DNA from 3 places in the Streptomyces sp. P9(2023) genome. Region 1 is predicted to be linked to each of the others. Evidence: riboswitches for the same ligand, from Rfam matches in the RefSeq annotation. Region 1 holds a riboswitch; each other region holds the start of a gene.
The links. Region 1 has a riboswitch for thiamine pyrophosphate ahead of Q5762_RS21825 (thiamine ABC transporter substrate-binding protein). Riboswitches for the same ligand answer to the same signal wherever they lie in the genome.
Positions count from the first base shown of each region.

Region 2: another riboswitch for thiamine pyrophosphate. It lies ahead of thiO (glycine oxidase ThiO); the one in region 1 lies ahead of Q5762_RS21825 (thiamine ABC transporter substrate-binding protein).
Region 3: another riboswitch for thiamine pyrophosphate. It lies ahead of thiC (phosphomethylpyrimidine synthase ThiC); the one in region 1 lies ahead of Q5762_RS21825 (thiamine ABC transporter substrate-binding protein).

Region 1 covers NZ_JAUPWM010000017.1:44,721-54,917, forward strand. The annotation lists gene Q5762_RS21805 (phosphatidate cytidylyltransferase) at 1-647, shown strand, start outside; gene Q5762_RS21810 (MFS transporter) at 824-2,440, shown strand; gene Q5762_RS21815 (CsbD family protein) at 2,528-2,713, shown strand; gene rlmN (23S rRNA (adenine(2503)-C(2))-methyltransferase RlmN) at 2,811-3,917, shown strand; TPP riboswitch at 3,947-4,054, shown strand; gene Q5762_RS21825 (thiamine ABC transporter substrate-binding protein) at 4,141-5,220, shown strand; gene Q5762_RS21830 (iron ABC transporter permease) at 5,268-6,899, shown strand; gene Q5762_RS21835 (ABC transporter ATP-binding protein) at 6,899-7,915, shown strand; gene Q5762_RS21840 (hypothetical protein) at 7,912-8,913, opposite strand; gene Q5762_RS21845 (Rossmann fold nucleotide-binding protein) at 8,993-10,135, opposite strand.
Region 2 covers NZ_JAUPWM010000003.1:289,736-299,932, forward strand. The annotation lists gene Q5762_RS06195 (HAMP domain-containing sensor histidine kinase) at 1-963, shown strand, start outside; gene Q5762_RS06200 (hypothetical protein) at 980-1,807, opposite strand; gene metF (methylenetetrahydrofolate reductase [NAD(P)H]) at 1,859-2,776, opposite strand; gene thiE (thiamine phosphate synthase) at 2,911-3,561, opposite strand; gene Q5762_RS06215 (Rv2175c family DNA-binding protein) at 3,653-4,018, opposite strand; gene Q5762_RS06220 (FAD-dependent oxidoreductase) at 4,061-5,275, opposite strand; gene Q5762_RS06225 (hypothetical protein) at 5,304-5,657, opposite strand; TPP riboswitch at 5,712-5,824, shown strand; gene thiO (glycine oxidase ThiO) at 5,822-6,979, shown strand; gene thiS (sulfur carrier protein ThiS) at 6,976-7,176, shown strand; gene Q5762_RS06240 (thiazole synthase) at 7,182-7,976, shown strand; gene pknB (Stk1 family PASTA domain-containing Ser/Thr kinase) at 8,079-10,007, shown strand; gene Q5762_RS06250 (deoxyribonuclease IV) at 10,014-10,197, shown strand, end outside.
Region 3 covers NZ_JAUPWM010000028.1:43,058-53,254, forward strand. The annotation lists gene Q5762_RS27415 (LacI family DNA-binding transcriptional regulator) at 1-493, shown strand, start outside; gene Q5762_RS27420 (metallophosphoesterase) at 717-1,937, shown strand; gene Q5762_RS27425 (hypothetical protein) at 2,097-2,954, shown strand; gene Q5762_RS27430 (VWA domain-containing protein) at 2,976-4,376, opposite strand; gene thiC (phosphomethylpyrimidine synthase ThiC) at 4,508-6,292, opposite strand; TPP riboswitch at 6,286-6,433, opposite strand; partial or broken gene Q5762_RS27440 (YibE/F family protein) at 6,505-7,853, shown strand; gene Q5762_RS27445 (SsgA family sporulation/cell division regulator) at 7,929-8,363, opposite strand; gene Q5762_RS27450 (helix-turn-helix domain-containing protein) at 8,502-9,272, opposite strand; gene Q5762_RS27455 (DUF5326 family protein) at 9,562-9,780, opposite strand; gene Q5762_RS27460 (cupin domain-containing protein) at 9,912-10,197, opposite strand, start outside.

The DNA of each region.
Region 1 (10,197 bases):
TCAAGGCTCCGCTCGTCCCGCTCGCGGTCGGTGGCGCGGCGATGGTCGTCGCCGGCTACGTCCGCGGGGCGGAGGGCGCCTGGGTCGCCATGGCCCTGACGGCGCTCGCGGTCCTGGTGTGGCGCATGACGGAGCCGCCCGAGGGCTATCTGAAGGACGTCACGGCGGGCGTCTTCGCCGCGTTCTACGTGCCGTTCCTGGCGACGTTCGTGGCGCTGATGCTCACCGCCGACGACGGCCCGGAGCGGGTGCTCACGTTCCTGCTGCTCACGGTCGTCAGCGACACCGGCGCGTACGCGATCGGCTGGCGCTTCGGCAAGCACAAGCTGGCACCGCGGATCAGCCCCGGCAAGACCCGCGAGGGCCTGCTCGGAGCGGTGACGTTCGCGATGGCGGCGGGCGCGCTGTGCATGGAGTTCCTGATCGACGACGGCACCTGGTGGCAGGGCCTGCTGCTCGGCCTCGCGGTGGCGGCGAGCGCGACGCTCGGCGACCTCGGCGAGTCGATGATCAAGCGCGACCTCGGCATCAAGGACATGGGCACCCTGCTGCCGGGCCACGGCGGCATCATGGACCGGCTGGACTCCCTGCTCCCGACGGCCCCGGTGGTCTGGCTCCTGCTCGTGGTCTTCGTCGGCACGACCTGAGCCGCACGCTTTTACGTGAAGGGCCCGCCGTCCACACCGGACGGCGGGCCCTTCCGCTTCCCCGGCTCCTCGGCCCCTTCTGCTTCCCCGGCCTCGGCCCCGCTCGCGCCCGCCAGGTGGCTGACCCCCACGGCGGGTCGACCGTCCACGACGGGGGCGGCTGGCACGATGCGCCCATGACAGACAGGGGTGGCACTGCCGGGGTGCGGCCGGGGGCGCGGTCGGTACTGCTGACGCTCGCTGCCGGTCAGTTCCTGATGGCCCTGGACAGCTCCGTCATGAACGTCTCGATCGCGGCGGTGGCCGACGACGTGGGGACGACGGTGACCGGGATCCAGGGCGCCATCACCGCGTACACCCTGGTGATGGCGATGCTGATGATCCCCGGGGGCAAGGTCGGGGTGCTGATCGGCCGCAGACGCGCGTTCATGATCGGCTGCGCCGTGTACGGCTGCGGCTCCCTCGTCACGGCGCTGGCACCGAACCTCCCCGTGCTGCTGCTCGGCTGGTCGTTCCTCGAAGGGGTCGGAGCGGCGCTGATCCTGCCCGCGATCGTGGGACTCGTGGCCGGCAACTTCACCGCCGAACGCCGCGCGGGGGCGTACGGCATCGTGGCGGCCGCGGGGGCCGTCGCCATCGCGCTCGGGCCGCTCATCGGGGGCCTGGCCACGACGTACTTCTCCTGGCGCTGGGTCTTCGCCGGCGAGGTCGTGGTGGTGCTCGTCATCCTGGTGTTCGCCCGCCGCATCGCCGACACGATCAGCGAGGAACGCCCGCGCATCGACCTCGGGGGCGCACTCCTCTCCGCCGGCGGCCTCGGGGTCTTCGTCTACGGAGTTCTCCGCTCGGGCGAGTGGGGCTGGTTCAGGCCGAAGCCGGACGCGCCGTCGTGGCTGGGTGTCTCGATGACGGTGTGGCTGATGCTGGCGGGCCTGTTCCTGGTCTGGCTCTTCCTCCGCTGGGAGGCCCGGCTCGTGGAACGCGGCAGGGAACCGCTGGTCGACCCGGCCATGCTGCGGAACAAGCAGCTCACCGGCGGTCTGACGATGTTCTTCTTCCAGTACCTCGTACAGATGGGCGTCTTCTTCGTCGTACCGCTCTACCTGTCCATCGCCCTGGGGCTGTCCGCGCTTGCGACAGGGGCCCGCATCCTGCCGCTGTCGATGACGCTGCTCGCAGCCGCGATCCTGATCCCGCGCTTCCTCCCGGACGTCTCCCCGCGGCGGGTGGTGCGGCTCGGGGTGCTCGCGCTGCTCGCGGGCGCGATCGCCCTGATGGCGGCGCTCGACCTGGACGCCGGAGCCGAGATCGTCACCCTCCCTCTGCTGCTGATCGGACTCGGCATGGGCGCGCTGGCCTCCCAGCTCGGGTCGGTCACCGTCTCCGCGGTACCGGAGCGGCAGACCGCGGAGGTCGGCGGCGTCCAGAACGCCGTCACCAACCTGGGCGCCTCGATCGGCACGGCGCTGGCCGGCTCGCTCCTGATCGCCGCGCTCACGTCCTCCTTCCTGGCCAGTGTCGAGCAGAACGCGGCGATTCCCGCCGAGGTCAAGAACCAGGCCACCGTCGAACTCGCGAGCGGGGTGCCCTTCCTCTCGGACGCCCAGCTCGAGACGGCCCTCGACACCGCGGGTACGAGCCCGGAGGCGACCGAGGCAGCCCTGGACGCGAACGCCGAGGCCAGGCTCGACGGCCTGCGCGCGGCCCTCGCGATCCTCGCGCTCGCCTCCCTCCTGGCGCTGTTCTTCACCCAGCGGATCCCCCGGAACCAGCCGGGCCGACCAGGTCCCTGACGGCGGCCGCCCACACGCCGGCAGGCGCCCCGGCCCGCGCGGGCCTAGCGTGGACGTGCAGCAGATCAGCCGAGGAGGGATCACGGCATGAGCAGCGCCATGGACAAGGCCAAGGGCAAACTCAAGGAAGTCACCGGAAAGATCACCGGCAACGAGCGAGTGGAGACCGAGGGCAGGACCGACCAGGTCAAGAGCAAGATCCGAGACACGGCGAAGAGCGTCCGCGAGCACGCCGAGGGCATCAAGGACTCCCTCAAGCGCGACCGCTCATGACACACGGCGGCCGCGTGGCCCCGCTCCCTCGCCACTCCACGCGGCGGCCGGCCACGGGCCCGGGCCACCGGGATCCGTCTGCGACACTGGTAGAACCATGCCGAAGCCCGGAGAACTCACTTTCGTCGCGCCCCGCGGAGCCAAGAAGCCGCCGCGGCACCTTGCCGACCTCACGCCCGCCGAGCGCAAGGAGGCCGTCGCCGCGATCGGCGAGAAGCCGTTCCGCGCCAAGCAGCTGTCCACGCACTACTTCGCGCGGTACGCCCACGACCCCGCCGAGTGGACCGACATCCCCGCCTCCTCGCGCGAGAAGCTGCAGGGGGAGCTGCTGCCCGACCTGATGTCCGTGGTCCGGCACATCTCGTGCGACGAGGACACCACCCGTAAGACCCTGTGGAAGCTGCACGACGGCACGCTCGTCGAGTCCGTGCTCATGCGGTACCCGGACCGGGTCACCATGTGCATCTCGTCGCAGGCAGGCTGCGGGATGAACTGCCCGTTCTGCGCCACCGGGCAGGCCGGGCTCGACCGGAACCTGTCGACCGCCGAGATCGTGCACCAGATCGTCGACGGCATGCGCGCCCTGCGCGACGGCGAGGTGCCCGGGGGGCCGGCGCGGCTCTCCAACATCGTCTTCATGGGCATGGGCGAGCCGCTCGCCAACTACAAGCGGGTCGTCGGCGCCGTCCGCCGGCTCACCGACCCCGAGCCGGACGGTCTCGGCCTCTCGCAGCGCGGGATCACCGTCTCCACCGTCGGCCTGGTGCCCGCGATGCTGCGCTTCGCCGACGAGGGCTTCAAGTGCCGCCTCGCCGTCTCGCTGCACGCGCCCGACGACGAGCTGCGCGACACCCTCGTGCCCGTCAACACGCGCTGGAAGGTCCGGGAGGTCCTTGACGCCGCATGGGAGTACGCGGAGAAGTCCGGCCGCCGGATCTCCATCGAGTACGCCCTGATCCGCGACATCAACGACCAGGCCTGGCGCGGTGACCTGCTCGGGCGGCTGCTGAAGGGGAAGCGGGTGCACGTGAACCTGATTCCGCTGAACCCGACGCCCGGCTCGAAGTGGACCGCGTCCCGGCCCGAGGACGAGAAGGCCTTCGTCGCGGCCATCGCCGCCCACGGTGTCCCGGTCACCGTCCGTGACACCCGCGGTCAGGAGATCGACGGTGCCTGTGGACAGCTGGCGGCCTCGGAGCGCTGACCTTGTAGTCTGTGCTCGAACACATCTCCATATTCCGACAGGGGAGCGCCACAGCGCTGAGAGTGCGGTCATCGGACCGCAGACCCTCTGAACCTCGCCCAGGTCATTCTGGGTAGGAAGTTCGGTCGCAACTCGAGCTGTTGCGCCCTGCCCACCTTGCGGTGGGCAGGGCCGCGTCTCTTCCTGGTCACACCCAGGAGGAATTTCAGTGAGCACCAAGAAGATGGCCGCCGCGGCGATCGCCGCAGCGCTGGGCGTCACGACCCTCGCCGCCTGCGGCACCGAGGACGTCAGAGGCGCGGCGGGCAAGTCCGACGCGCCCGCGCCCAAGACCGTGACGCTCGTCAGCCACGACTCCTTCAACGCCTCGAAGGAGGTCCTGGCGGAGTTCACCAAGCAGACCGGCTTCACGGTCAAGGTGCTGAAGAGCGGCGACGCCGGCGTGGCCGTCAACAAGGAGATCCTGACCAAGGGCTCCCCGCAGGGCGACGTCTTCTTCGGCGTCGACAACACCCTGCTCTCCCGCGCGCTCGACAACGGGATCTTCGTCCCGTACGAGGCGAAGGGGCTGGATCTGGTGCTGCCCGAGGTCAAGCTCGACAAGGAGCACCGGGTCACCCCGATCGACACCGGCGACATCTGCGTCAACTACGACAAGAAGTACTTCGCCGACAAGAAGCTCGCGCCCCCGCAGACCTTCGACGACCTGGCCAAGCCGGAGTACAAGAACCTGCTCGTGGTCGAGAACCCCGAGAAGTCCTCCCCGGGCCTCGGCTTCCTCCTCGGCACCGCCGCGCAGTACGGCGACGACGGCTGGCAGGGCTACTGGGAGAAGCTCAAGGCCAACGGCGTGAAGACCGTCGACAGCTGGGAGCTCGCCTACAACCAGGAGTTCTCGGGCTCGGCCGGCGGCAAGCAGGCCAAGGGGGACCGGCCGCTGGTCGTCTCGTACGCCTCCAGCCCGCCGGTCGAGGTCCTCTACGCCGAGCCGCAGCCGAAGGAGGCTCCGACCGGGGTCTCCACCGGCACCTGCTTCCGGCAGATCGAGTTCGCCGGGCTGCTGAACGGGGCGAAGAACCCCGAGGGCGGCAAGGCGCTGATCGACTTCCTGATCTCCAAGAAGTTCCAGGAGGACATGCCGCTCCAGATGTTCGTCAACCCGGTGACCAAGGGCGCCCAGCTGCCCGAGCTGTTCACGAAGCACGGCGTGACGATCGAGAAGCCGCAGACCATGGCGCCCGAGAAGATCGCCGAGAAGCGTGACCAGTGGATCCAGTCGTGGTCCTCGACCGTTCTGAAGTAGCCCCCGAGCGTCATGCCGGTGGCCGACGAGGCGTGCGGGGAAGCGTGGTGCGGCTCGGCCTGATGGTCGTGCCCGTCGCCTTCTTCGCGCTCTTCTTCGCCTGGCCCGTCGCCTCGATCGTCGAGCGCGGGCTGCGGCCCGACGGGGCATGGGAGTTCGGCCGGTTCGGCGAGACGCTGAGCCGGCCGGAGATCCTCGACGTCCTCTGGTTCACCCTGTGGCAGGCACTCGCCTCCACCGCGCTGACCCTGCTGATCGCGCTGCCCGGCGCGTACGTCTTCGCGCGTTTCGACTTCCCCGGCAAGGGGCTGCTGCGCGCAGTCGTCACCGTGCCGTTCGTGATGCCGACCGTCATGGTCGGCACGGCGTTCCTGGCGCTCGTCGGGCGCGGCGGGCTCCTCGACGAACTGTGGGGCGTCCGGCTGGACACCACCGTCTGGGCCATCCTCCTGGCCCATGTCTTCTTCAACTACGCCGTCGTCGTCAGGACCGTCGGCGGTCTGTGGGCGCAGCTCGACCCTCGCCAGGAGGAGGCCGCCCGGGTCCTCGGCGCCTCCCGGTTCACCGCCTGGCGGAAGGTGACCCTGCCTGCGCTCGCCCCGGCCGTCGCCGCAGCCGCGCTGATGGTGTTCCTCTTCACCGCCGGCTCCTTCGCCGTCGTCCAGATCCTCGGCGGACCGGCGTACTCCACTCTGGAGACGGAGATCTACCGGCAGACGGTCGACCGTTTCGACCTGACGACGGCCGCCGTCCTGACGATCGTCCAGTTCGTGGCCGTCGGCGTCGTCCTCGCCGTGCACGCCCGGACGGTACGGCGGCGGGAGACGGCCCTGAAGCTCGTCCCGCCCGAGCAGACCGCGCGGCGGCCCCGGGGGATCGGCGCGTGGGCGCTCTTCGCGGGCGTCCTCGTGTCGATCGTGCTGCTGCTCGTGCTGCCGCTCGCCGTCCTCGTCGAACGGTCCTTCGCCACCTCGGACGGGTACGGCCTCGACTACTACCGGGCCCTCCAGTCCGTCGACCCCTCCGGTACCTTCCTCGTCCCGATGGTCGACACCATCGCGAACTCGCTCCGGTACGCCGTCGTCGCCACCGCCCTCGCCCTCCTCATCGGCGGGCTCGCGGCGGCCGCTCTGACGCGGCGGGCGGGACGGCTCGTGCGCGGCTTCGACGCGCTGCTGATGCTGCCGCTCGGGGTGTCGGCCGTGACCGTCGGCTTCGGCTTCCTGATCACGCTCGACGAGCCGCCGTTCGACCTGCGGGCGAGCTGGATCCTCGTCCCGCTCGCGCAGGCACTGGTCGGTGTCCCCTTCGTCGTACGGACGATGCTGCCCGTCCTGCGGGCGGTGGACGAACGGCTGCGGGAGGCGGCGGCCGTGCTCGGCGCCTCGCCGCTGCGGGCCTGGCGGGAGGTCGATCTGCCGCTGGTGCGGCGCGCGGTGCTCATCGCGGCCGGGTTCGCCTTCGCCGTCTCCCTGGGCGAGTTCGGCGCGACGGTCTTCATCGCCCGGCCCGACAACCCGACCCTGCCGGTCGCGGTCGCCCGGCTGCTCGGCCGGCCAGGTGAGCTCAACTACGGCCAGGCCATGGCCCTTTCAACGATTCTGATGGTGGTGTGCGCGGTGTCCCTGCTGCTTCTGGAACGGCTCCGTGTCGACCGCACCACCTCGGGGGAGTTCTGATGCTGCGCGTCGAGGACGCGACCGTACGGTTCGGGGATCGGGCCGTGCTCGACTCCGTGGACCTGGCGGTGGCCGACCACGAGATCGTGTGCGTGCTCGGGCCGAGCGGCAGCGGCAAGTCCACCATGCTGCGGGCCGTCGCCGGGCTCCAGGCGCTCGACGGCGGACGGGTCCTGCTCGACGGCGCGGACCAGGCCGGGGTGCCGGTGCACCGGCGCGGGGTCGGCCTGATGTTCCAGGACCACCAGCTCTTCCCGCAGCGGGACGTGGGTGGCAACGTCGGCTTCGGGCTGCGGATGCACGGCGTCGCGAAGGCCGAACGGGACGAGCGGGTACGGGAGTTGCTGGAGCTGGTCGGCCTTTCCGGGGCCGCCGGGCGGGCCGTCGCCTCGCTCTCCGGCGGCGAGCAGCAGCGGGTGGCGCTCGCCCGCGCGCTCGCCCCGCGGCCGCGGCTGCTGATGCTGGACGAGCCGCTCGGGCAGCTGGACCGCGGTCTGCGGGAGCGGCTGGTGGTCGAACTGCGCGGTCTGTTCCGGCGGTTGGGTACGACGGTGCTGGCCGTCACCCACGACCAGGGCGAGGCGTTCGCGCTCGCCGACCGGGTCGTGGTGATGCGGGACGGCCGGATCGCGCAGTCCGGGACGCCGCTGGAGGTGTGGCAGCGGCCGGCTTCGGCGTTCGTGGCCCGGTTCCTCGGCTTCGACAACGTCGTGGCGGGGACGGTGAGCGGGCCTTTCGCCGACACGGTGTGGGGCAAGGTTCCGGTGCCGGACGGTTCGCCCGGGGGCGCGAGGGAGATCCTCGTACGCCCAGGCGGCGTACGGCTCGTGGCCCCGGGTGACGGCCTGGCCTGCACGGTCGAGGCCCGTACGTTCCGGGGTACCCATGTCGCCGTGCTGCTGCGTCCGGCGGAGGGCCCGGCCCTGGAGGCGGAGTGCCCGCTCCGGGACGCGCCTGCGGAGGGCGCGGAGGTGGGCGTGACGTTCGTGGCGGACGAGGTCGTGGTGCTGGGCTAGTGGGGGCGGGCCGGTGCGGCTTCGCGGGGGTGCGCCCGGCCTCCGCCCGGGCTGGCGTTCCCACCCGTACCACCCGTACCACTTGTAGACAGTGGGGCGGGTCCCCCTGTGGGCGGCTGTGCGCCGTCGGCGGCTTTCCCGCCGTGGCCCTCAGGAGCGCCGAACCAGGCCACGGCCACCGCGCCCGCGACCGCCAGGGCGAAGCCGGTGATGGCCAGCCAGGCGAAGCCCGGGCGGGAGGCGTCGCCCAGCCACCACACCCCGATCATTCCCGGCAGCACGGTCTCGCCCACCACGAGCGCCGCCGTCGCCCCGTTCACCGAGCCGATCTGGAGCGCGACGGTGTGCAGGTACATCCCGCCGGTCCCGGCGACGAGGATCGCGTACAGCGCCGGGTCGGTGACGAACGACCCCAGGTCGAGGATCCGTACGCCCACACCGAGCGCGCCGAAGCCGAGTCCCGAGAGGAGACCCGCCAGGATCGCCGCCCGCGCGCCCAGGAGCCGTACGAGAACCGTGCCGCCGACCATCAGGAGCACCGAGATCGCGAGCAGCCACCAGTGCGTGGCGAGCGGAGTGTGCCCGCTGCCCTCGGGGCCCGCCGCGCTCGCGAGGAGTACGAGCGCCGAGCAGACGACGCCGATCGACGTCCACTCGGCGCGCGTCAGCCGGATGCCGAGCAGGCGGACGCTCAGCACCGCCGTGATCACCAGGTTCGCGCTGATGACCGTCTGGGAGAGGAACAACGGCAGCATCCGCGCCGCTAGCGCTCCGAGGCCGAAGCCGATGAAGTCCAGGACCGTCCCGACGACGAACTCCCAGGTCATCGCCGCCTTCGCGGTCGACGACAGGCTCGGCCCGCCCCGGCCGGTGACCTGCCCGGCCGCCTGCGCCTCCGCCTCGCGCCGGGCTGACCTGCGCGACCCGACGGCCTGGAGGACGGAGCCCGTGCCGTAACAGATCGAGGCGGCGACAGCCGTCAGCAGTCCTATGAGCACCGGGAGGCTCCGTTCCGGAAGGGTTTGGTACGGACTGCCAGACGCGGAATCGGGCGCCGACGTTGCCTCCGGTGGCCCCCTAGCTGCGCAGGCCCAGCCGGTGGAGCGCTTCCGGGGCCTCGTCGATGGAGTCGACCAGGGCGATCCGGGCGGCCATCGGGCGCTCGGCCGCGAGGGCCTGGAGCAGCGGCCAGGCGGGCAGCCGGTCCGTCCAGTGCGCGCGGTTCACCAGGACCATGGGGGTGGGCTCGCCCCGCGACTCGTAGTAGTTGGGGGTTGAGTTGTCGAAGATCTCTTGTACGGTGCCGGCCGCGCCCGGGAGGAAGATCACCCCTGCGTTGCAGCGGGCGAGCAGGCCGTCCATGGGGGTCCCCCCTGCTCGCGCGGAGCCGAGAGCTTGGGGGAGTGTCGCGTTGGCGAAGTACTTCGCGATGTGGCCGGCGAAGGGGTTCGGCGGCTCATGGCCGTAGAACCAGGTGGGGATGCCGACCGAGTCGCCGCCCTTCGGCCAGCGGGCCCGCACCTCGAAGGCGGCCCGCGCCCAGTCCGTGACGGACGGGGTGAACGACGGTGCCTTGGCGAGGAGTTCGAGCGCCTCGTCCAGTACGTCGTCGGTGTGCGGGGCGGTGTACGCGCCGAGGTTCGCCGCCTCCATCGCGCCGGGGCCGCCGCCGGTCGCCACGGTCAGGCCTGCGCGGGCCAGCGAGCGGCCGAGCCGGGCGGCCCCTGCGTACGCGTCGGTGCCGCGGGCCATCGCGTGGCCGCCCATGACGCCGACGACCCGGGCGCCGGCGAGGAGTTCGTCGAGGGCGTCGGAGATGGCGTCGTCGTGGATGGAGCGGAGCATCGACGCGAAGATGTCGCCGTCGGCCTTCGTCTGCTGGAACCAGTCGTACGTGCGGAAGTCGGGGGTCGTTTCGTACGCCTCGTCCTCGACGTGGTCGAACAGTTCCGCGGGGGAGTACAGGTGGGCGCGGTACGGGTCGAACGGCAGGTCCGGGACGGGCGGGAAGACGAGCGCGCCGTCGGCGCGGACCTTGGCGGCGGCCTCGGGCTGGAGCTCGCAGCCCAGGAAGACGGCGCCGGCGGTGGGGGTGGAGAGGAGAGCGAAGGTTCGGTCGGTGAGGTCTACGGACTGGATTCTGTGTCCGGAGAGGGACCCTCGGGTGATGACCTCGTCGAACTCGGCGGGCGTGTGGATTTCGCGTTCGTTACGGGTCATGGGGCCAGGGTAGGGGCTTGGGGTGCGGGGTCCTGTGCCGGGCGACCCGCGCGTGGTGGGCG
Region 2 (10,197 bases), on a different contig from region 1:
GACAAACCCCAGGGCCTGCTCGGGATCTCGCCCAACCGCTACCTCCTCGTCCGCACCTTCGTCCCCGCCGCGGCCGTGGCGATGGCCGTCCTGCTCGTGTTCGGCCTCGTCGGGGGATGGTTCCTGGCCGGCCGGATGCTCGCACCGCTCACCCGGATCACGGCCGCGGCACGCACCGCCGGGAACGGATCGCTGTCGCACCGGATCCGCATGAAGGGCCGTCAGGACGAATTCCGCGAGCTCGCCGACGCGTTCGACACCATGCTGGAAGAACTCGAATCGCACGTCGCCGAGCAGCAGCGGTTCGCCGCGAACGCCTCCCACGAACTGCGCACCCCGCTGGCGATCTCGCAGGCGCTGCTCGACGTCGCCCGCAGGGACCCCACGCGGGACCCGGGCGAACTCGTCGAACGCCTCCACAAGGTCAACACCCGGGCGATCGACCTCACCGAGGCACTCCTGCTGCTCAGCCGCAGCGACCGCGGAAACGTCACCCGCGAGCCCGTCGACCTCTCCCTCATCGCCGAGGAAGCCACCGAAACGCTGCTTCCCCTCGCCGAACGGCGCGGGACGACGCTCGACGTCACCGGCGGGGCGGCCCGGACCAGCGGCTCCGCGGAGCTGCTCCTGCGGATGATGACGAACCTCGTCCAGAACGCCGTCGTCCACAACCTCCCCGCCGGCGGCACCGTGACGGTCCACACCGAGGCGCAGCCCGACGCGAGCGTGCTGCGGGTCGAGAACACCGGCCATCGGCTCCCACCGGAACTGGTACCGACCCTGACCGAGCCCTTCCAGCGCGGAACGGAACGCGTACGCACCGACGAACACGCCGGCGTCGGCCTCGGCCTGGCCATCGTGCACAGCATCGTCCGCGCCCACGACGGGACCCTCGACCTCACGCCCCGCCCGACCGGCGGTCTCATCGTGACGGTCCGGCTTCCCCTACGGGACGACCTTTAGGACCGGTCGGTGCCGGTCAGTACCGGTACTGCTGGTCGTTGTCGTAGCCGTAGAACTCCTGGCCCTGCTGCGGCGGCGGGGCGCTCTGCTCGCCGTCACGCTGCTGCGGCACCCAGACCCCGCCGGGCGGCGTGTCGTAGGCGTACGAGGGCGCGTACGGGTCCTGGTAGGGCTGCTGGCCACCGGTGCCGTAGTCGTACGCGGCGTACTGCTGGCCGTCCGTGCTCGGGCCGATGTACGGGTCCGAGTAGGCGGCGTACTGCTGCTGGCCGGTGCCGTAGCCGTAGGCCGGCTGCTCGTAGCCGGGCTGCTGCTCGTACCCGGGCTGCTGCTCGTACCCGGGCGTGCCGTAGCCGCCGTCGTATCCCCCGTAGGAGTGCTGCGGGGTCTCGGCGTGCGCCTGGGAGTGGTCGTACGCGGGGGTGTAGACGCCGTACTGGCCGGTGTCGTCGGGCATCGGCTCGGGCGCGTAGACGGCCGCGGTCTCTCCGGGCGCGGGGTCGGCGGCCTCGTAGGAGAGGTCGCTGACCTCCAGCGTCGGTCCGGCCTCGGCGGGCGGGGCGGACTTGCGGCGCCGGCTCGCGCCGGGGCTGCCGCCGATCGCCCAGCCGGTGGAGAAGCCGCGGCGGAAGGAGAGGGTCACATAGGTCTGGCCGACGGCGAAGGCCACCGCGCCCACGACGATCACCGCGACGGACGGCAGCAGGACGCCGATGACGACGCCGAGGAAGCCGGAGAAGGCGAGCAGGCGCCAGCGGAGCCGCGCCTTGTACTGCAGAAGCACCTCACCCAGCAGCCACAACGCGACGACACCGAACGCGATGTAGAGGACCGTCCACCCCATGCCCGCCCCTCTCCTACGGCCACCGCCTCGGGTCTGGGGCGGGTACGCCGGTCACGACTGCACGTGCAGTCCGAGATTCTCGTAGATCTCCAGCGTCGCGGTGGAGTTGTTCAGCGTGATGAAGTGCAGTCCGGGGACACCCTCGGAGAGCAGCCGCGCGCAGAACTCCGTCGCGAACTCGATGCCAATGGAGCGTACAGCGGCCGGATCGTCCTTGACGGCGAGGATGCGGTCTTTCACATCCGACGGGAAGAGAGCGTTGCTCAGCTGGGGCAGCCGGTCGAGGGTCTTCACGTTAACAACAGGCATGACTTCGGGGATGATCGGCGTCTCGCAGCCGGCCTTCACCACGCTGTCGCGCATCCGCAGGTAGTTCTCCGGGTCGAAGAACATCTGGGTGATCGCGTAGTCGGCGCCGGCCCGGCACTTGTCCACGAAGTGACGGATGTCCGTGTCCCAGTCGATGGAGCGCGGGTGCATCTCCGGGAAGGCGGCGACGCCGACGCAGAAGTCGCCGGACTCCTTGATCAGCCGGACCAGGTCGGCGGCGTACCGGACGCCCTCGGGGTGCTCGATCCACTCCCCCAGCGGGTCGCCCGGCGGGTCGCCGCGCAGCGCGAGCATGTTGCGGATGCCGGCGTCGGCGTACTGGCCGAGGACGTTGCGCAGCTCGGCGATCGAGTGGTCGACGGCGGTGAGGTGGGCGACGGGGGTGAGGGTGGTGTCGCCGGCGATCTTCTGGGTGGCCTTGACCGTGCCGCCGCGGGTGGAGCCGCCGGCGCCGTAGGTCACGGAGACGAAGCTCGGGCCGACCGCCTCGACCCGCCGCAGGGCGTTCCAGAGGCTCCGTTCGCCCTTCTCCGTCCGGGGCGCGAAGAACTCGAAGGAGTACGACGGCTTGCCGGAGGCGAGGATCTCGCGGACCGTGCGTGCGCGGTCCGAGCGGGTGGAAGCGGTACCAAGGGCCATACGGGCAGGTTAGACGGGGTGCTGCGGCCGACGAAGCGGTGTCCGAGTGATGGACACCGATTTGGACACCGGTGCGGACGCGGTTGCGGACACCGCGTCCGACAGCAGACGGTCACCGTCCGCTACACCGTCCGCTACGCCGTACGCTCGCGGACCCGCTTGGCCAGCCGGGCCGTGGCCGCGGCCGGGTCGTCGGCCTCGGTGATCGCCCGGACGACGACGATCCGGCGGGCGCCCGCGTCCAGGACCTCGTCGAGAGTGGTCTCGTCGATGCCGCCGATGGCGAACCAGGGCCGGTCCTGCTCCAGGGCGGCCGCGTACCGCACGAGGCCGAGGCCGGGGGCGTACCGGCCGGGCTTGGTGGGGGTGGGCCAGCAGGGGCCGGTGCAGAAGTAGTCCACGCCGGGCTCGGCGGCGGCCGCGTCCACCTCGGACTCGCCGTGGCAGGACCGGCCTATGAGCAGGTCCTCGCCGAGGATCGCCCGGGCGGCGGGCACCGGCAGGTCGCCCTGGCCCAGGTGCAGCACGTCGGAGCCGATCGCGTGGGCGACATCGGCCCGGTCGTTCACGGCGAGCAGCTTGCCGTGCCTGCGGCAGGCCTCGGCGAAGACGGCGAGGTGCTCCAGCTCCTCGCCGGCCTCCATGCCCTTGTCGCGCAGCTGCACGATGTCCACGCCGGAGGAGAGCACGGCGTCGAGGAAGGCGGGCAGGTCGCCCTGGCGCCTGCGGGCGTCCGTGCAGAGGTAGAGCCGGGCGTCGGCGAGCTGGGCGCGAGGCGTGGACATGGGTGGGATCCCCCCGTCGGTGCGGTGGCCCGAGGGGGCCGGGCGGACCCGGCCCCCAGGGGCCTCCTGTGGTGTCTTCGGTACGTGTGCGTCAGACGGCGAGCGCCTGGGCGCGGCGCTTCACCTCCGTGCCGCGATTCTCGCTGAGGGCCTGCGCGGGCGTGCCCGGCAGGCTCGGGTCGGGAGTGAAGAGCCACTCCAGCATCTCTTCGTCGGTGAAGCCGTCGTCCCTCAGGAGGGTCAGGGTCCCGGAGAGGCCCTTGACCACCTTGTCGCCGTCGATGAAGGCGGCGGGCACCTGAAGCGCCTTGTTCTCGCCGCGTCGTACGGCGATGAGCTGGCCCTCCTTGACCAGCTGCCGCACGCGCGTCACCTCGACATCGAGCATTTCCGCGATGTCGGGGAGGTAGAGCCAGGCGGGGACGAGAGCATCAGTTCTTGCGTCAATCTCGGTCACGGGACAAGCCTGCCATCCCGGACTGACAGTCGGTAGTCGGGCCTAGCCGACTGCCGCCTTCAGAGGGACGGAGGGGTCGGCGGCGCGCTCCGGATCGAGCCGGGCGGCCGACTCGATCAGCTTGCGGCCCTGGGTCAGGTCGCGGGGCCGGCCGACGGCGAGCAGGGCGACGAGGGCGCCGTCGCGCAGCCAGAGGACGGACCAGGCGGGATCGGCCGGGTCGCCCCGGCGGACCAGCTCGGCGGCTCCGGTGTGGTGTCCGGCGTACTGCACGAACCGGCCGAACTGCTCGGACCAGAAGTACGGCACCGGGTCGTAGACCTGGGGGGTCTCGCCGATGATGTCGGCCGCGACGGTACGGGGGCCCTGGAGGGCGTTGTCCCAGTGGTGGACCAGGAGCCGGGCGCCGTAACGGGCGGAGGGGAAGGAGGCGCAGTCGCCGACGGCGTACACGTCGGGCAGGGAGGTGCGCAGCCGGTCGTCGGCGGTGACGGAGCCGTCCTCGCCCAGGGCGATGCCTGAGCCGTCGAGCCAGCGGGTGGCGGGCCGGGCGCCGATGCCGACGACGACCGCGTCGGCGGGCAGCCGCCGACCGTCGGCGAGGACGACCGTGCCGGGTTCGACGCGGTCCACGCGCGCGTGGGTGAGGAGTTCGGCGCCGCTCTCCTCGTACCAGCGGGCCATCGGGGCGGCGACCTCGGCGGGCAGCGCGCCGGCGAGCGGCCGGTCGGCGGCCTCCACGACGGTGACCGCGCACCCCGCCTCGCGGGCGGCGGTGGCGAACTCGGCGCCGATCCAGCCGGCGCCGACCACGACGATGTCGTGGCGCCGCTCCAGGACGGGCTTGAGGCGGGCCGCGTCGTCCAGGGTGCGCAGCAGATGGACGCCGGGGACACCCTCGGTGCCGGGCAGGGTGACCGGTTCGGCGCCGGTGGCGAGGACCAGGACGTCGTACGGGACGGGTCCGGCCTCGGTGTCGATCTCGTGGGCGTCGGCGCGCAGGCCGGTGACGTCGAGGCCGAGGCGCAGGTCGATGGAGAGGGCCTCGAAGTCGACGTCGAAGGCGGAGTCCTCGGCCTTGCCGAGGAGGACCGCCTTGGACAGCGGCGGGCGGTCGTAGGGCTGGTGGGGCTCGGCCCCGATGAGGATGACGGGTCCGGTGAACCCCTGTTCGCGCAGGGCGACGGCGGTCTGTACCCCCGCCATCCCGGCGCCCACGACGACGACCCGCTGCTCTGCCTGCTTCTGCTCGCTCACCCGATCACCTTAACTTTCTGACGCACCGTCAGGAAGGCAGACAGTCAGGCAGCTGCTCCACGACGCTGGTGCCGGAGCCCTCCTGGGACTCCCATGCCCAGCTCTCCTCCAGCCGAACGCGCCCGTCCGGCAGCTCCGTCACGGTGGAGACACAGCACCCGGAAGATGTCGTTCCGTCCCGCTTCAGCTGTACGTAACGGAAGTCGAGCCGGTCCCCCGCGCGCGTGCCGACGAGAAACCCGCGCACCACGTCACCGCCCGCGTACTCGGCCCAGATCCGGCCGTCCTCCTCGTGGTACGTGAACCGGGTCCGCGTCCCGACCTGTCCGGGGGCCTGGTCGGCGACGGGGGCGAGGGTCAGACCGTCGAGAGATCGCGCCACGGTGAAGGCTCCCTTACTGGGCGTCGGAGGCGAGGGTTAGGCTGGCCGTCAACGTAGAGCACTCGCGGGAGCCCGGACGCACCGGGCTGAGAGGGAGGCTGGCCGGCCTCCGACCGTACGAACCTGATCCGGGTCATGCCGGCGAAGGGAGGGGCTGGACGCCCATGTCGCGTACATCCGACGTCCTCGTCATCGGGGGCGGAATCATCGGCCTGGTCACGGCCTGGCGGTCCGCGCAACGCGGGCTGCGCACCACGGTCGTGGACCCCGAGCCGGGCGGCGGGGCCGCCCGGGTGGCGGCCGGGATGCTGGCCGCCGTCACCGAACTCCACTACGGCGAGGAGACCCTGCTCGCCCTCAACCTCGCATCCGCGCGCCGCTATCCCGCGTTCGTCGCCGAACTCCAGGACGCCACGGGCCACGACGTCGGCTACCGCGCCTGCGGCACGCTCGCGGTCGCGCTCGACGCCGACGACCGCGCCCATCTGCGCGATCTGCACGCCCTGCAGATCCGCTCCGGCCTGGAGTCGGAGTGGCTCAGCGGGCGCGAATGCCGCCGTCTCGAACCGATGCTGGCGCCGGGGGTGCGCGGCGGACTGCGGGTCGACGGCGACCACCAGGTCGACCCGCGCCGGCTCGCCGCCGCCCTGGTCACCGCGTGCGAACGGGCCGGGGTGGTCTTCCACCGGGGCCTCGCCGAGCGGCTGACGACGGTACGGGACCGGGCCACCGGCGTCGCCGTCGCGGACGGCGGCCCGCTGGCGGCGGACCAGGTCGTCCTTGCCACCGGCAGCCTCAGCGGCCGGCTCGCGGGCGTACCGCCGGAGGTCCTGCCTCCGGTACGTCCCGTCAAGGGACAGGTGCTGCGGCTCACCGTGCCACCCGCGTACGCGCCGTTCCTGTCCCGGACCGTCCGGGCGGTCGTGCGCGGCAGCCACGTCTATCTGGTGCCGCGCGAGAACGGCGAGCTGGTGGTCGGCGCGACCAGCGAGGAGCTGGGCTGGGACACCACCGTCACGGCGGGCGGGGTGTACGAGCTGCTCCGCGACGCCCACGAGCTCGTCCCCGGCCTCACCGAGCTGCCACTCACCGAGACGCTGGCCGGCCTGCGCCCGGGGTCGCCGGACAACGCCCCGCTGCTCGGCCCGACCGCGCTCGACGGCCTCCGTCTGGCCACCGGGCACTACCGCAACGGCGTCCTGCTCACCCCGGTCACCGGCGACGTCATGGCCGAGTTCCTCACCACCGGCGTGCTTCCGGACGAGGCCCGCCCCTTCACTCCCCGCCGCTTCTCCCCCGTACGTCAGGAGCAGCCCGCATGAACGTCTCCGTCAACGGCGAGGCCCGCGTCCTCGCCGCGCCCACGACCCTCGACGCCCTGGTCACGACCTTGACCGCCGCGCCCTCCGGCGTTGCGGCGGCCGTCAACGAGACCGTCGTACCGCGCAGCCAGTGGTCCGCGACCGTCCTCGGCGAGGGCGACCGGGTCGAGGTCCTCACCGCCGTGCAGGGGGGCTGAGCGCCATGTCCGACGACACCTTCCTCCTCGGCGGTACGGAGTTCGCCTCCCGGCTCATCCTGGGCACGGGCGGGGCCCCGAGCCTGGACATCCTCGAACGCTCGCTGGCCGTCAGCGGCACGGAGCTGACGACCGTCGCCATGCGGCGCCTCGACCCGACCGTGCGGGGCTCGGTCCTCTCCGTCCTGGAGCGGCTCTCGATCCGCGTCCTGCCGAACACGGCGGGCTGCTTCACGGCGGGCGAGGCGATCCTGACCGCCCGCCTGGCCCGGGAGGCGCTCGGCACCGACTGGATCAAGCTGGAGGTCATCGCCGACGAGCGGACCCTGCTGCCGGACCCGATCGAGACGCTCGACGCGGCGGAGACGCTGGTGGACGACGGTTTCGTCGTCCTGCCGTACACCAACGACGACCCGGTCCTCGCGCGGAAGCTGGAGGACGTGGGGTGCGCGGCGATCATGCCGCTCGGCTCCCCGATCGGCTCCGGGCTCGGGATCCGCAACCCGCACAACTTCCAGCTGATCGTCGAGCGCGCGGGCGTGCCGGTGATCCTGGACGCGGGCGCCGGGACGGCCTCGGACGTCGCGCTGGCGATGGAGCTGGGCTGCTCGGCGGTCATGCTCGCCTCCGCGGTGACCCGGGCCCAGGACCCGGTGCTGATGGCGGAGGGGATGCGGCACGCGGTGGAGGCGGGCCGCCTCGCCCACCGGGCGGGCCGGATCCCCCGCCGCCACTTCGCCGAGGCCTCCTCCCCGACGGACGGCCGAGCGACTCTGGACCCGGAACGCCCGGCGTTCTGAGCCAGGCTCCGGTCACGCCGAGGCCGTGCGTCGCGTCACAGGTGTGCAGCGGTCGGGGCCGGTGGGGACGGGGTGTCCTCACCGGCTCGTAAACTCGTGGCCGTGGACACGACCCTTCAGGACCCCCTCGTCGGGCAGCTGCTCGACGGCCGCTACCGCGTCGACGCGCGCATCGCCGTCGGCGGGATGGCCACGGTCTACCGGGCCGTCGACACCCGCCTCGACCGGGTGCTCGCGCTCAAGGTGATGCACCCGGCCCTCGCCACCGACGCCGCGTTCGTCGAGCGGTTCATCCGCGAGGCCAAGTCCGTCGCCCGGCTCTCGCACCCCAACGTGGTCGGGGTCTTCGACCAGGGCGCGGACGGCGCGTACGTCTACCTCGCGATGGAGTACGTCGCCGGGTGCACGCTCCGCGACGTGCTGCGCGAGCGCGGGGCGCTCCGCCCGCGCGCCGCGCTCGACATCCTGGAGCCGGTGCTCGCCGCACTGGGCGCCGCGCACCGGGCCGGGTTCGTGCACCGGGACATGAAGCCGGAGAACGTCCTGATAGGGGACGACGGCCGGGTGAAGGTCGCCGACTTCGGTCTCGTCCGGGCGGTCGGCTCCGCCACGAACACCACGGGCTCCGTCCTGGGCACCGTCTCCTACCTGGCACCGGAGCAGATCGAGCACGGCACCGCGGACACCCGCGCCGACGTGTACGCCTGCGGTGTCGTCCTGTACGAGATGCTCACCGGCGGCAAGCCGCACACCGGGGACACCCCCGCCCAGGTCCTCTACCAGCACCTGAACACCGACGTTCCGGCCCCCTCGGCGGCCGTGCCCGGCCTCGCCCTCGAACTGGACGAGCTGGTGGCGACCGCCACCGCCCGGAACCCCGAGATCCGCCCGCACGACGCGGTCGCGCTCCTCGCACAGGCCCGGGAGGCCCGGGCGAGGCTCGGGGACGCGCAGCTGGACGCCGTACCGCCGCAGGCGCACGCCGAGGACCGTACGGGGACGGAGGACCGGACCAGCGTGATCCCCCGGGCCGTCTCGGCACCCCTGCCGGAACACGACGTGCAGCACACCAGCCGGCTGACCATGCCGCCGCCCGAGCCCCCGGCGGAGGGCCGGGCGGCGCGCCGCCGGGACCGTGGGCCGCTGCCGCGCGGGCCGATGCTCGTCGTCGCCGCCGTGCTGCTCGCCCTCGGGCTCGGGGCGGGCGTCTGGTACATCAATTCCGGCCAGTTCACGCGCGTCCCGGCGGTCCTCGGCCAGACCGAGGCCAAGGCGACCGAGCGCCTCAAGGACGCGGGGCTCGACGTCGGCGCCACGAAGCGGGCGTTCAGCGAGGTGTACGAGCGCGGCACGGTCATGGCCACCGACCCCACGTCCGGCGCGCGGATACGGGGCAACGGCACGGTCACGCTCACCATCTCCCGGGGCCCCGAGATCGTGAAGGTCCCGCGGCTCAAGGGGAAGCCGCTGGCCGAGGCCAAGCGGCTGCTCGCGGACGAGGGCCTGGCGGCCGGTCTGATCACGAGAGCGTTCAGCCAGGACGTCCCGCAGGGCGCCGTGATCAGCTCCGACCCGGAGCCCGGCACGGAGCGCAGCCCCGACTCGGCCGTGGCGCTCGTGGTCAGCAAGGGCCGCCCGATCGACGTGCCCGACGTGGCCGGCGACGCGGTGGCCGACGCCACCCGCACGCTCCAGGACGCCGGGCTCAAGGTCGAGATCGCGAGCGAGGAGATCCACTCGGCGGAGGCGGCCGGCACGGTCGCCGCCCAGTCCCTGGCGGAGGGCAGCCGGGCCGCGAAGGGCGACCGGATCGTCCTCACCGCCTCCAAGGGGCCGCGGATGATCGAGGTCCCCGACGTGACGGGCGAGTCGACCGACGCCGCGCGCGCGAAGCTGGAGGGAGCGGGCTTCGAGGTGAAGGTCGAGAAGACCTTCCCCTTCCTCGGCGACACGGTTTCCGGCCAGTCGGTCGAGGGCGGCTCCACGGCGCCCGAGGGCTCCACCGTCACCATCACGATCAAGGGACTGTAAGAACTCATGCGCAACCCCGTCGGCGGCCATGTCCCCGTGGCCGGCGGCCTCGCCACGGTCGGTCTCGGCTACGCCCGCGAGCTGGGCGCGGAGACCGTCCAGGTCTTCGTCGCCAACCCGCGCGGCTGGGCCACCCCGGTCGGCAACCCGGCGCAGGACGAGCTGTTCCGCGCCGGGTGCGAGGCCGGGT
Region 3 (10,197 bases), on a different contig from region 1:
CGGCACCACCACCGACACGTACACCCGCCTGTCCACCACCGCGTACCTCAACTGGTGCGAACGGGTCGGACAGGACCCCGTCTACGAGGCCTATCCGGCGCACGATCCGTGCGCGGGCGCCGTCGCGGCCGACCGGCTGCTCGCCCGCCCCGACCGACCCGACGCCGTCTACGGACTCTTCGATCCCAACGGAACCGATCTGCTGGCGGCTGCCCGCCGCTACGGACTGCGCGTACCGGACGATCTCCTGCTGGTCTGCTGCAGCGAGTCGACCGTCTACGCCAACACCGAACCGCCCATCACGACCCTCTCGCTCAAGCCGCGCCGGATCGGCACGGCCGTCGTCCAGCTCCTCATCGACGCCATCGAGGGGATCGACACCGACGGACCGGTCGAGCAGGTGATACCGACCGAACTCATCGTCCGGACGTCCTCCCAGAGGCGTTCGCCGCGGACGACGGTCAGCCCGCCCCGGTCACCCGCGAAGGACTGAGGGCCGGCTTTGGGGCCGTGCCGGGCGCAAACTCCGGCCCGGCCCTGCTCCGACCCTGGTCCGGACCTTCTCAATTCGGGCGAAACAACCGGTGAACCCGGAGTGGACCCGGATTCACCACCCCTGGTGCGTCACACAGGAGGACCCTCATTCCTATGATGGGCGCACGACATCGCGGACCGCCCCGACCAGGCCGGTCCGCGATGTGCAGGGCATCGCGACGGTGGTGGAGGGGTCGATGACTCAGGGGGCCGGGCAGGAACCCGTGGTGCGCACGGCGACATTGCGTGACTTCCGCGTACCGCCGTACGCCCGGGTGCCCGTACAGGGCCAGCCCCTGGAGCCTCCGGCAGGGCACGCCGTCGTACCCGACGAGCCCTTCCGGCCCGTTGTCGATCCCACCCTCCACCTCGGGCTGAGCGCCTCCGTCCCGTTCTCCCCGACGCGCCCGGTCTCGCTCTCCGCCGCGCTCCCCGGCCACCCTGGGAACGCGTTTGCGGACGACGAACTCCCCGAGGGCTACACCCCTACCGAGCGCAATCTCCCGGTGATCAACCGAGGGGACACCGTCCAGGTCCGCGTGGACCCGGTCCCGTCCCCCGCGCCCGCCCCGGCCGGCGAAGGCCGCGGCCCGCTCTACGTCGTCGGCGACGTGCACGGCTACTTCGACGAGCTGGTCGACGCCCTGCGCGAGCAGGGCCTCATCGACGAGAACGGGGCCTGGGCCGCGGGCAACGCCCGCCTGTGGTTCCTCGGTGACTTCACCGACCGCGGTCCCGACGGCATCGGCGTCATCGACCTCGTCATGCGCCTGTCCGCCGAGGCCGCCGCCGCCGGTGGCTACTGCAAGGCTCTGATGGGCAACCACGAGCTGCTGCTCATCGGCGCCAAGCGGTTCGGCGACACCCCCGTCAACTCCGGGGCCGGCACCGCCACCTTCCAGGCCGCCTGGCTGCTCAACGGCGGCCAGAAGCACGACATGGACCGGCTCCAGGACGTCCACCTGCAGTGGATGTCCCGGCTCGACGCCGTGGTGGAGGAGGACGGGCATCTGCTGATGCACTCCGACACCACCGCCTACCTCGAATACGGCTCCACCATCGAGGACGTCAACGAGACGGTCCACGAGATCCTCAACCGGAACGACGCGGACGAGGTCTGGGACGTGTTCCGCAAGTTCACCAAGCGCTTCGCCTTCCGCGACGACGGCGGCCCCGAGGCCGTCCAGGAGCTGCTCGCCACCTACGGCGGCAGCCGCATCGTGCACGGCCACAGCCCCATCCCGTACCTCCTCGGCCAGGTCGGCACCGAGGACGGCGAGGGCGGCTCGGGCCCGATCGTCGACGGTCCGCACGTGTACGCGGACGGTCTGGCGATCGCCATGGACGGCGGTGTGACCATGGCCGGAAAGCTGCTGGTCGTCCAACTCCCCCTGCATGGCTGACGCATAACGCTGCGCATCCGGGGAAGTCGATTTCAGGAAACCCCCTGTCACCCTGTGCCATAACCGCAATACCATCGGATCATCCGTAGCAGGCTCTCCTCCGTTTCCGCCCAACTGGCCGGTTCCCACGGTCAATACGGCCCTACGGAGCATCGGGGGATGCACATGAATGTGGCTCCGCACCTGCTGACCGAGGATCGTGCCGAGTACGAGCGCATCCTCGACGACGCACTGCGCACCGCGCACGACCATCCGGATCTCGCCGAGATCGGGAAGCAGCTCACCGCCCAGCAACTGCGCACGATGGCGCTGAGCGCGACGGCGCTGATCACCGCCGCGGCGGCGATCGAGTACGACCACTTCGTGAAGGTCCGCGAAGAGGTCCGCGCGCCGAGCGGTACGAGTGTCATGAGCGCGGTCCTGGCGGCGGACGGCAACGGGGCGAGCGACGGTCCGGGTCCCGGTGTCGTCGCGATCGTCACGGTCCTCGCGCCGGTCCTCGCGGGCCCGGCCGCACTGATATTCCTGCTGGTCGGCGCCGTGCTGAAGGTGGTCGCCCCCAGCCTCACCTTCGCCGACACCCTGCTGACGGCGGCCTGGTTCTTCGGTGCCGTCGCCGCCGCCGGTCTCTTCTGCGCCGCCGTCGGGCTGCTGGTCACGGCCCTGCGCAACCGCTCCACGGAAGTGGCCGCGAGCGATCCGCCCCGTACCGAGGCGGACGAGGAGCTGTCCCGGGCCCGCGAGGCCTGGCGCCGCGCCCTGCTGGAACGGGGCATCTTGCCGTTCCTGCGCGAGGCGCTCGCCACCCCGGGCCCCGCGGCCCCGCCGCCGGTAAACCCGCAGTCCGTACCACCACCGTCCGTGCCACCGCCCCGCACCGACCGCATGCCGAAGATCGGCTACAGCGGTCCGGACTTCAGCAGCCCGAACGAGGGCTCGTCCGGCAACCGCCCGAGGTTCACCAGCCCCGACTTCACCAGCCCGGACTTCGGCCCTCCGGACCACCGGCCGGAATGAGCCACGCCGTCGCGGTCCGGTTCAGAGGATCCCGGCCCGTCCGGCGGCGGTGATCCAGGACGGGAACTCGGACAGCAGCCGGTCGTACAGCTCGGCGTCGGGCACCCTGCCGATGTCGTCGACCGCGAAGAATCCCACGTTGTCCACGCGTCGGCCGGACATGGTGTCGAACCGCTCCAGCACCCCGTAGTTCGACCGCCCCAGGCCGACGAACTGCCAGAAGATCGGTTCCTCCACCGCGTCCCGCAGCTCCCGCTCGATCTGCGCGTCGCGGTACACACCCCCGTCGGAGAAGAACAGCACCAGCGTCGGGACGGCCACCGGATTCTCCCGGACGAAGTCCCGGACCTGGGCGATCGCCTTCTGCTCCTCGTTCTGGATCCCGACATCCCGCATGTCGAGCTGACCGGGCGCCAGCCCGCTCCGCGGCCGCCGGCTCCGCCGGAAGAGGCCGAGCTCACCGACCCGGACATGAAGCCGCAGCCACTCCGGGAGTTCGCCCAGGCGCAGATCGGGCAGCCGGGCGGCGTTCGAGGCGAAGGTCCAGGCCTGCATCTCCCCGTCGTCGTCCAGCTGCGCGGCGACGGCCGCCATCCGCTCCACGACATCGGCGACGATGCCCTTGGTGTAGAGGAAGGACATCGAACCGGAGGCGTCGAGGACGAGGACGACGCGGGCGGTGACTCCGGCCGCACCGTGCTTCCACAGGCTCACAGCCACCTGCTCCTTGCGCAGCGACAGCCGCTTACGCATGTCGACGGGCAGCCGCTCCACATCCTTCTCGAAGCGCGGCCGGCCGGGGGCGGGGGCGGCGGGGGCGGATGCCGGTTTCGGTGCCGATAGCGGTGCCTGTACCGAAGCCGAAGCCGATGCCGGTGCCGAAGCCGGTGCCTCGTCGACGCTGATTCCGAAGTCGGTGGCGAGCCCGGCGAGCCCGGAGGCGTACCCCTGCCCGACCGCCCGGAACTTCCACTGCCCCGCCCGCCGGTACAGCTCGCCGCCGATGAACGCGGTCTCCGTCGTCGCCGTCATCGCGAATCGGGCCAGTTCGGCCCCTGTACCGGAGTCGAGCAGCCGCAGCGTCAGTCCGGACATCTGGCCGAACGTCCCGCCGTCCGCCGACGCGCACAGCACCACCCGGTCGACGGCCGGTTCGATCCCCCGCAGATCCACCTCGACGGTGTCGCTGGTCACGCCCTCCCCCTGCCGTTTCCCCAGGTGTCGTACGGCCCCGGAAGGGTGGGCAGGCTGGTTGTAGAAGACGAAGTCGCCGTCGTCGCGCACCCGTCCCGCCGCGGTGAGCAGCAACGCCGAGGCATCGGCGTCGGGCGCCCCCGCCCCGGCGGACCAGGAGAGCTCGGCACGCACCACGGGCGAGCCGACCGGAAGGTTGGCGCCCTTGCTCAGGGAAGTCGCTGTCATGCCGTCAGTCTGCCCAGCGCGGCGCGCTACGGGAACGGGTCCGCGATCCCCTCGTGGATCGCGGACCCCGTACGACGACCGCTCCGACCGCTACCTCGGCCGTTCCGACGGCCACCCGGCCGTTCCGGCCGCTACTCCGCCAGCGGCAGGTACACCCGGTTGCCCGCGGCCGCGAACTCCGCGGACTTCTCCGCCATACCGGCCGAAATCTCGTCCGCCTTGAGGTCACCGCCGTGCTCCCGGCGAATGTCCTGCGAGATCTTCATCGAGCAGAACTTCGGACCGCACATCGAGCAGAAGTGCGCGGTCTTCGCCGGCTCGGCCGGCAGCGTCTCGTCGTGGAACTCGCGGGCCGTGTCCGGGTCGAGCGCCAGGTTGAACTGGTCCTCCCAGCGAAACTCGAAGCGGGCGTCCGACAGCGCGTCGTCCCACTCCTGCGCCCCCGGGTGCCCCTTCGCCAGGTCCGCCGCGTGCGCCGCGATCTTGTACGTGATGACGCCGGTCTTCACATCGTCGCGGTTGGGCAGGCCCAGGTGCTCCTTGGGCGTCACGTAGCAGAGCATCGCGGTGCCCCACCAGGCGATCATCGCCGCGCCGATGCCCGAGGTGATGTGGTCGTACGCGGGCGCGACGTCCGTGGTCAGCGGGCCGAGGGTGTAGAACGGCGCCTCCTCGCAGATCTCCTGCTGGAGGTCGATGTTCTCCTTGATCTTGTGCATCGGGACGTGCCCCGGGCCCTCGATCATCGTCTGGACGTTGTGCCGCTTGGCGATCGTGTTCAGCTCGCCCAGCGTGCGCAGCTCCGCGAACTGCGCCTCGTCGTTGGCGTCCGCGATCGAGCCGGGCCGCAGGCCGTCACCCAGCGAGTACGTGACGTCGTACGTCGCCAGGATCTCGCAGAGCTCCTCGAAGTTCGTGTAGAGGAAGTTCTCCTTGTGGTGCGCCAGGCACCAGGCGGCCATGATCGAGCCGCCGCGCGAGACGATGCCGGTCTTGCGGCGGGCGGTCAGCGGCACGTACGGCAGCAGCACGCCGGCGTGGACCGTCATGTAGTCGACGCCCTGCTCGGCCTGCTCGATGACGGTGTCCTTGTAGATGTCCCAGGTCAGCTCCTCCGCCCTGCCGTCCACTTTCTCCAACGCCTGGTAGAGCGGGACGGTGCCGATCGGGACGGGGGAGTTGCGCAGCACCCACTCGCGGGTGGTGTGGATGTTGCGGCCGGTGGACAGGTCCATGACCGTGTCGGCGCCCCACTTGGTCGCCCAGGTCATCTTCTCCACCTCCTCCTCGATCGAGGAGGTGACGGCGGAGTTGCCGATGTTGGCGTTGACCTTCACCAGGAACCGCTTGCCGATGATCATCGGCTCGATCTCCGGGTGGTTCACGTTGGCCGGAAGGACGGCACGGCCCGCCGCGATCTCCTCCCGTACGACCTCGGGGGCGACGTTCTCGCGGATCGCCACGTACTCCATCTCCGGGGTGATCTCGCCCCGGCGGGCGTACGCGAGCTGGGTCACCGCCAGGCCGCCGCGGCCCCGGCGGGGCTGGCGCGGGCGGCCCGGGAAGACCGCGTCGAGGTTCTTGAGGCCCCCGCGCGGCGAGGTGTGCTTGATGCCGTCGTCCTCGGGGCGGACCGGCCGGCCCGCGTACTCCTCGGTGTCGCCCCGCCCGATGATCCAGTTCTCGCGCAGCGGCGGCAGGCCGCGCCGTACGTCGGTGTCGATGGTGGGGTCGGTGTACGGACCGGACGTGTCGTACAGCGTCACGTCCTTGCCGTTGGTGAGGTGCACCTGTCGGACGGGCACCCGGAGGTCGGGGCGCGAGCCCTCGACGTACCCCTTGTGCCAGCCCGGCTTGCGCTCGTCCTGGCCGGCGTTCTCGCTGGTGGCAGGCGTGCGTGCATCCTGAATGGTCATGAGACCGATCTCCCTACGCCGGCATTACCCGGTAACAGGTTCGGCGGTCGGCGCAGCCTCCTCCCGTACGTACGTCCAGTACGCACGTACGGTGATCAGCGCCCTCTCAGCCCGGTGCTCCGAGCTCCCGCGTGTGCAAAGGTGCCACCACGCTAGCGGCAATCCGGCCGTGCTGAACAGTGGGCCCCCGCCGTTCTTGCGATGATCGGTCGGTGACTTCCTCGCAGGAGACCCCAGAACCCGACGGTCATGGCGACCACGACGCACCTGGCGACGCGGGCCACGGGCACGGCCACACCCACAGCCATGGGCCCGCCGCACCCGTCTCCCGGCATCTGCGCAGGGTCATCGCCGCCATCCTGATCCCGTTCGCCACCGCGGTGGTGGTCGGTATGGCCGTCCTGTGACCGGGGGGCGCTCCGGAACACGAGCGCACCGGCGTCGGCTTCGACCGGCAGACGTACCAGGGCAAGGTCGTCTCGGTCGAGGAGGTCGACTGCCAGGATGTGAACGCCGCCCAGGTCCCGCCGACCGGCGACACCTCGACACCCGAGGGGCGCGAGGCGGTCAACGCCCAGCAGGGGCGGTGTGAGAAGGCGACGATCGAGGTCACGAGCGGTCCGGAGAAGGGCCGTACGTTCACCGAGATCGTGCAGCCGGACGCGCCGCGCCAACTGGACGAGGGGCAGAGCGTGGTGGTGGCGTACGCCCCCGACGCCCCGCGTGACCTGCAGTGTTCGGTGACGGACGCGAACCGCAAGGTCCCGCTGACGGTGCTCGCCCTGATCTTCGCGGTCGCGGTCGTGCTCGTCGGCCGGATGCGCGGCGTGATGGCGCTGATCTCGCTCGCGGTGAGCTTCCTGATCCTGACCTTCTTCATCCTGCCGGCGATCCTCCAGGGGTCTAATCCGCTGGTGGTCGCGGTGGTCGGGTCGAGCGCGATCATGCTGATCGCCCTCTACATGTGCCACGGCCTCTCCGCCCGGACCTCGGTCGCGGTGCTCGGGACCCTGATCTCGCTGCTGCTGATCGGGCTGCTCGGCTCGCTGTTCATCGACTGGGCCTCGCTGAGCGGCAACACGGACGACAACACCGGTCTGATCCACGGGCTCTACCCGGAGATCGACATGTCCGGTCTGCTGCTGGCGGGCATCATCATCGGCTCGCTGGGCGTCCTCGACGACGTGACCGTGACGCAGACCTCGGCGGTGTGGGAGCTGCATCAGGCCGATCCCCGGCTTGGACCGCGCGGGCTGTACCGGGCGGGCATCAGGATCGGCCGCGACCACATCGCGTCCGTGGTGAACACCCTGGTCCTCGCGTACGCCGGTGCGGCCCTGCCCCTGTTGCTGCTCTTCTCCATCGCGCAGAGCAGCGTGGGGACAGTGGCCAACAGCGAGCTGGTCGCGAAGGAGATCGTCCGCACGCTGGTGGGGTCGATCGGTCTGGTGCCTCGGTGCCGGTCACGACCGTTCTCGCCGCGCTCGTCGTCTCGGCGGACCGGCCTGGAACGCCGGAGAAGCGTTCAGCCAGGGGCGGCCGCCGCCGCTTGGCGAAGTAACCGGACGGGGCTGGTCCTGGGGCTGGGGCTGGGGCTGGGGCTGAGCGGCGGCCTGGCCTAGGCGGGCCGGCCCGCTCAGCCGGCGTTCTCCTCTGCAAGAATCCGGCCGAGAGCCGCCTCCAGGTTGTCCTCGAAGTCGCCCAGTGTCCGTTCCTGACCGAGCGGAACCAACTTGTCCGTACGGTCGAGGAAGGCGACGAGCGGTGGAGCGCTGGCCCGGAACAGGGCCCGGTCGCTGCCGACCTGGAGCCGGATGGCGACGTCCGAAAGACCCTCGGGGTCGGTCGGCGCGATGTGCACATCGCCGTCCCCGCTGGGTCGGTTGATCCCGTCGAGCAGCAGCTCCCGGCCGAACGCCCAGGTCACGGGCGCGTCTCCGGGAAGGTGGAACGTCATCCGCACCGCGTAGGGATCCCGGGTCTCGTAACGCAGTTCCACCGGGATCCTGAAGGAGAGCTCCTCGGAGACGAGGAAGCTCATCAGGACCTCGGCCTGAACGGACTCTCGCATCATGTACCCCGCAGTAGATGGAGCAGTTGTGTAAACACGGCTGCTGAAAGCTGTGATCAAAACGGCCAGGAATGATCCCCCTTGGCCTTCTTGACGCAATCGTGCTGGAAGGGCTAGCAGATCACAAGGAGTGATTTTTCAGATACTGATAGAGAAAGCGAAGGAGCTGAGGAGCCTTCCGATCTCGTTACGTAGCCGATCGACTGCGGGCAGCAACCGTTCTTCCTGGTGAAGGGGCACGGAAATCGCCATGGCGGCCGCGGTGGACCCCGCGGTGATGGGAATCGCGGCACAGACCGTGCCGAGCGCATATTCCTGACGCTCCACCAGGGGCTCCATTCGCCCCATAGCGCCCAAACGATCCAAAAGCGCACTCTGGTTACTCAGCGTGTACGGAGTGATGGCTTCCACTGGATGGCGGTCGAGGTGGTCTTGACGACTCTTCAGATCCAGTTGGCTGAGCAGACACTGACCGATCGCGTGCGCGTGACCCGTCTCGCGGAAGTCGGCCCACTCGTCCACGGCGGGGGCGGCGGGGGTGTCGGCGACGGCGACGAGCTCGATCTCGCCCTCGCGGTAGATCGCGAAGTAGACGGGGACCCCGATCTCGTCGCGCCAGTGCGCGAGGGAGTCCTCGATCTTGGTGCGACGATTCTGCAGAACTCCGCCACCGGCCAGACGACCTGCCGCGTCGCCGAAGACGAACACACCTTTCTCGCGGCGCAGATAGCCCTCGTGGGTCAGGGTGCGGAGCAGGTGGTACGCGGTGGGCAGCGGGAGTCCCGCTTCCCGGGCCAGTTGCTTGGCGGGGGCTCCGTCCTCGTGGGAGCCCACGGCCTCCAAGAGTCTCAGCGCCCGCTGCACCGAGCCGATCAGCGTAGGAACGGCGGACTGCGTAGCCGTGGCCAAAGGTCACCCCCAGGCGTGACGACGGGTGCCGTACACCCGCCCGCGGGGGCCGCCCCCGCGCGCCCGCCGCGGCCTGGGAACCGGTGGGGTCCGGTGGGCGGACCCGCCCGGGACGGGTGGACAACCGCGGATCGGTGCGATCAGTGCGGAGGGCTACGCCAGTTTTCCCCGGGGCGGCAGAGATTTTCCACTCTAATGGCAGCCCCCAGGCCTGACCGTGGTTTCAAAGGCTGCGTCCCCCGGCCGGGCTAACCCCCGGCCGACGGGGCGTACCGATGGGTAGCGTCTGCTACCAGTCCTCGCGCGAGGTCGACGAGGACATGAACTTCCGTACGACGTAGATCAGTCCGCCGACCAGGGCGACGAAGACCAGCACCTTGAAGAGCATGCCGATCACGAACGTCGCGATGCTGGTGATCAGGCCACCGAAGACGAACAGGGCGATGACGGGTATGGCGACCCACTTCACCCACCAGGGCATCCCCGCGAGGATCTCTCGTACCGCCATCGCGCTTACCTCATCTCCTGAAAAGTCCGTCCCGCGCGCTCTGCGCCGGACACCTTCGATGCTAGGTGCGGCACCTGCGCCACGGGGGCCTGGGAGCCCTTGCTCTCCCCTGATCCACCCCCTAGGGGAGGTCAGCCCTCCGGCGGGGAGAAGACCACCATGACCCGCAGGTCCTCGGTGATGTGGTGGAACTTGTGGGCGACCCCGGCCGGCACGTAGACCACGCTGCCTCGCGCCACCTGCGTCGTCTCCATCCCCACCGTGATCGCGGCCCGCCCGCTGACGACGAAGTACACCTCGTCCTGTCCGTGCGGCTGCTGCGGGTCGAGCGAGCCGGCGTCGAGCGCGTACAGACCGACGGACATGTTCCGCTCCCGCAGGAACTGGAGGTACGCACCGTCGTTGGCGGCGCGCTCC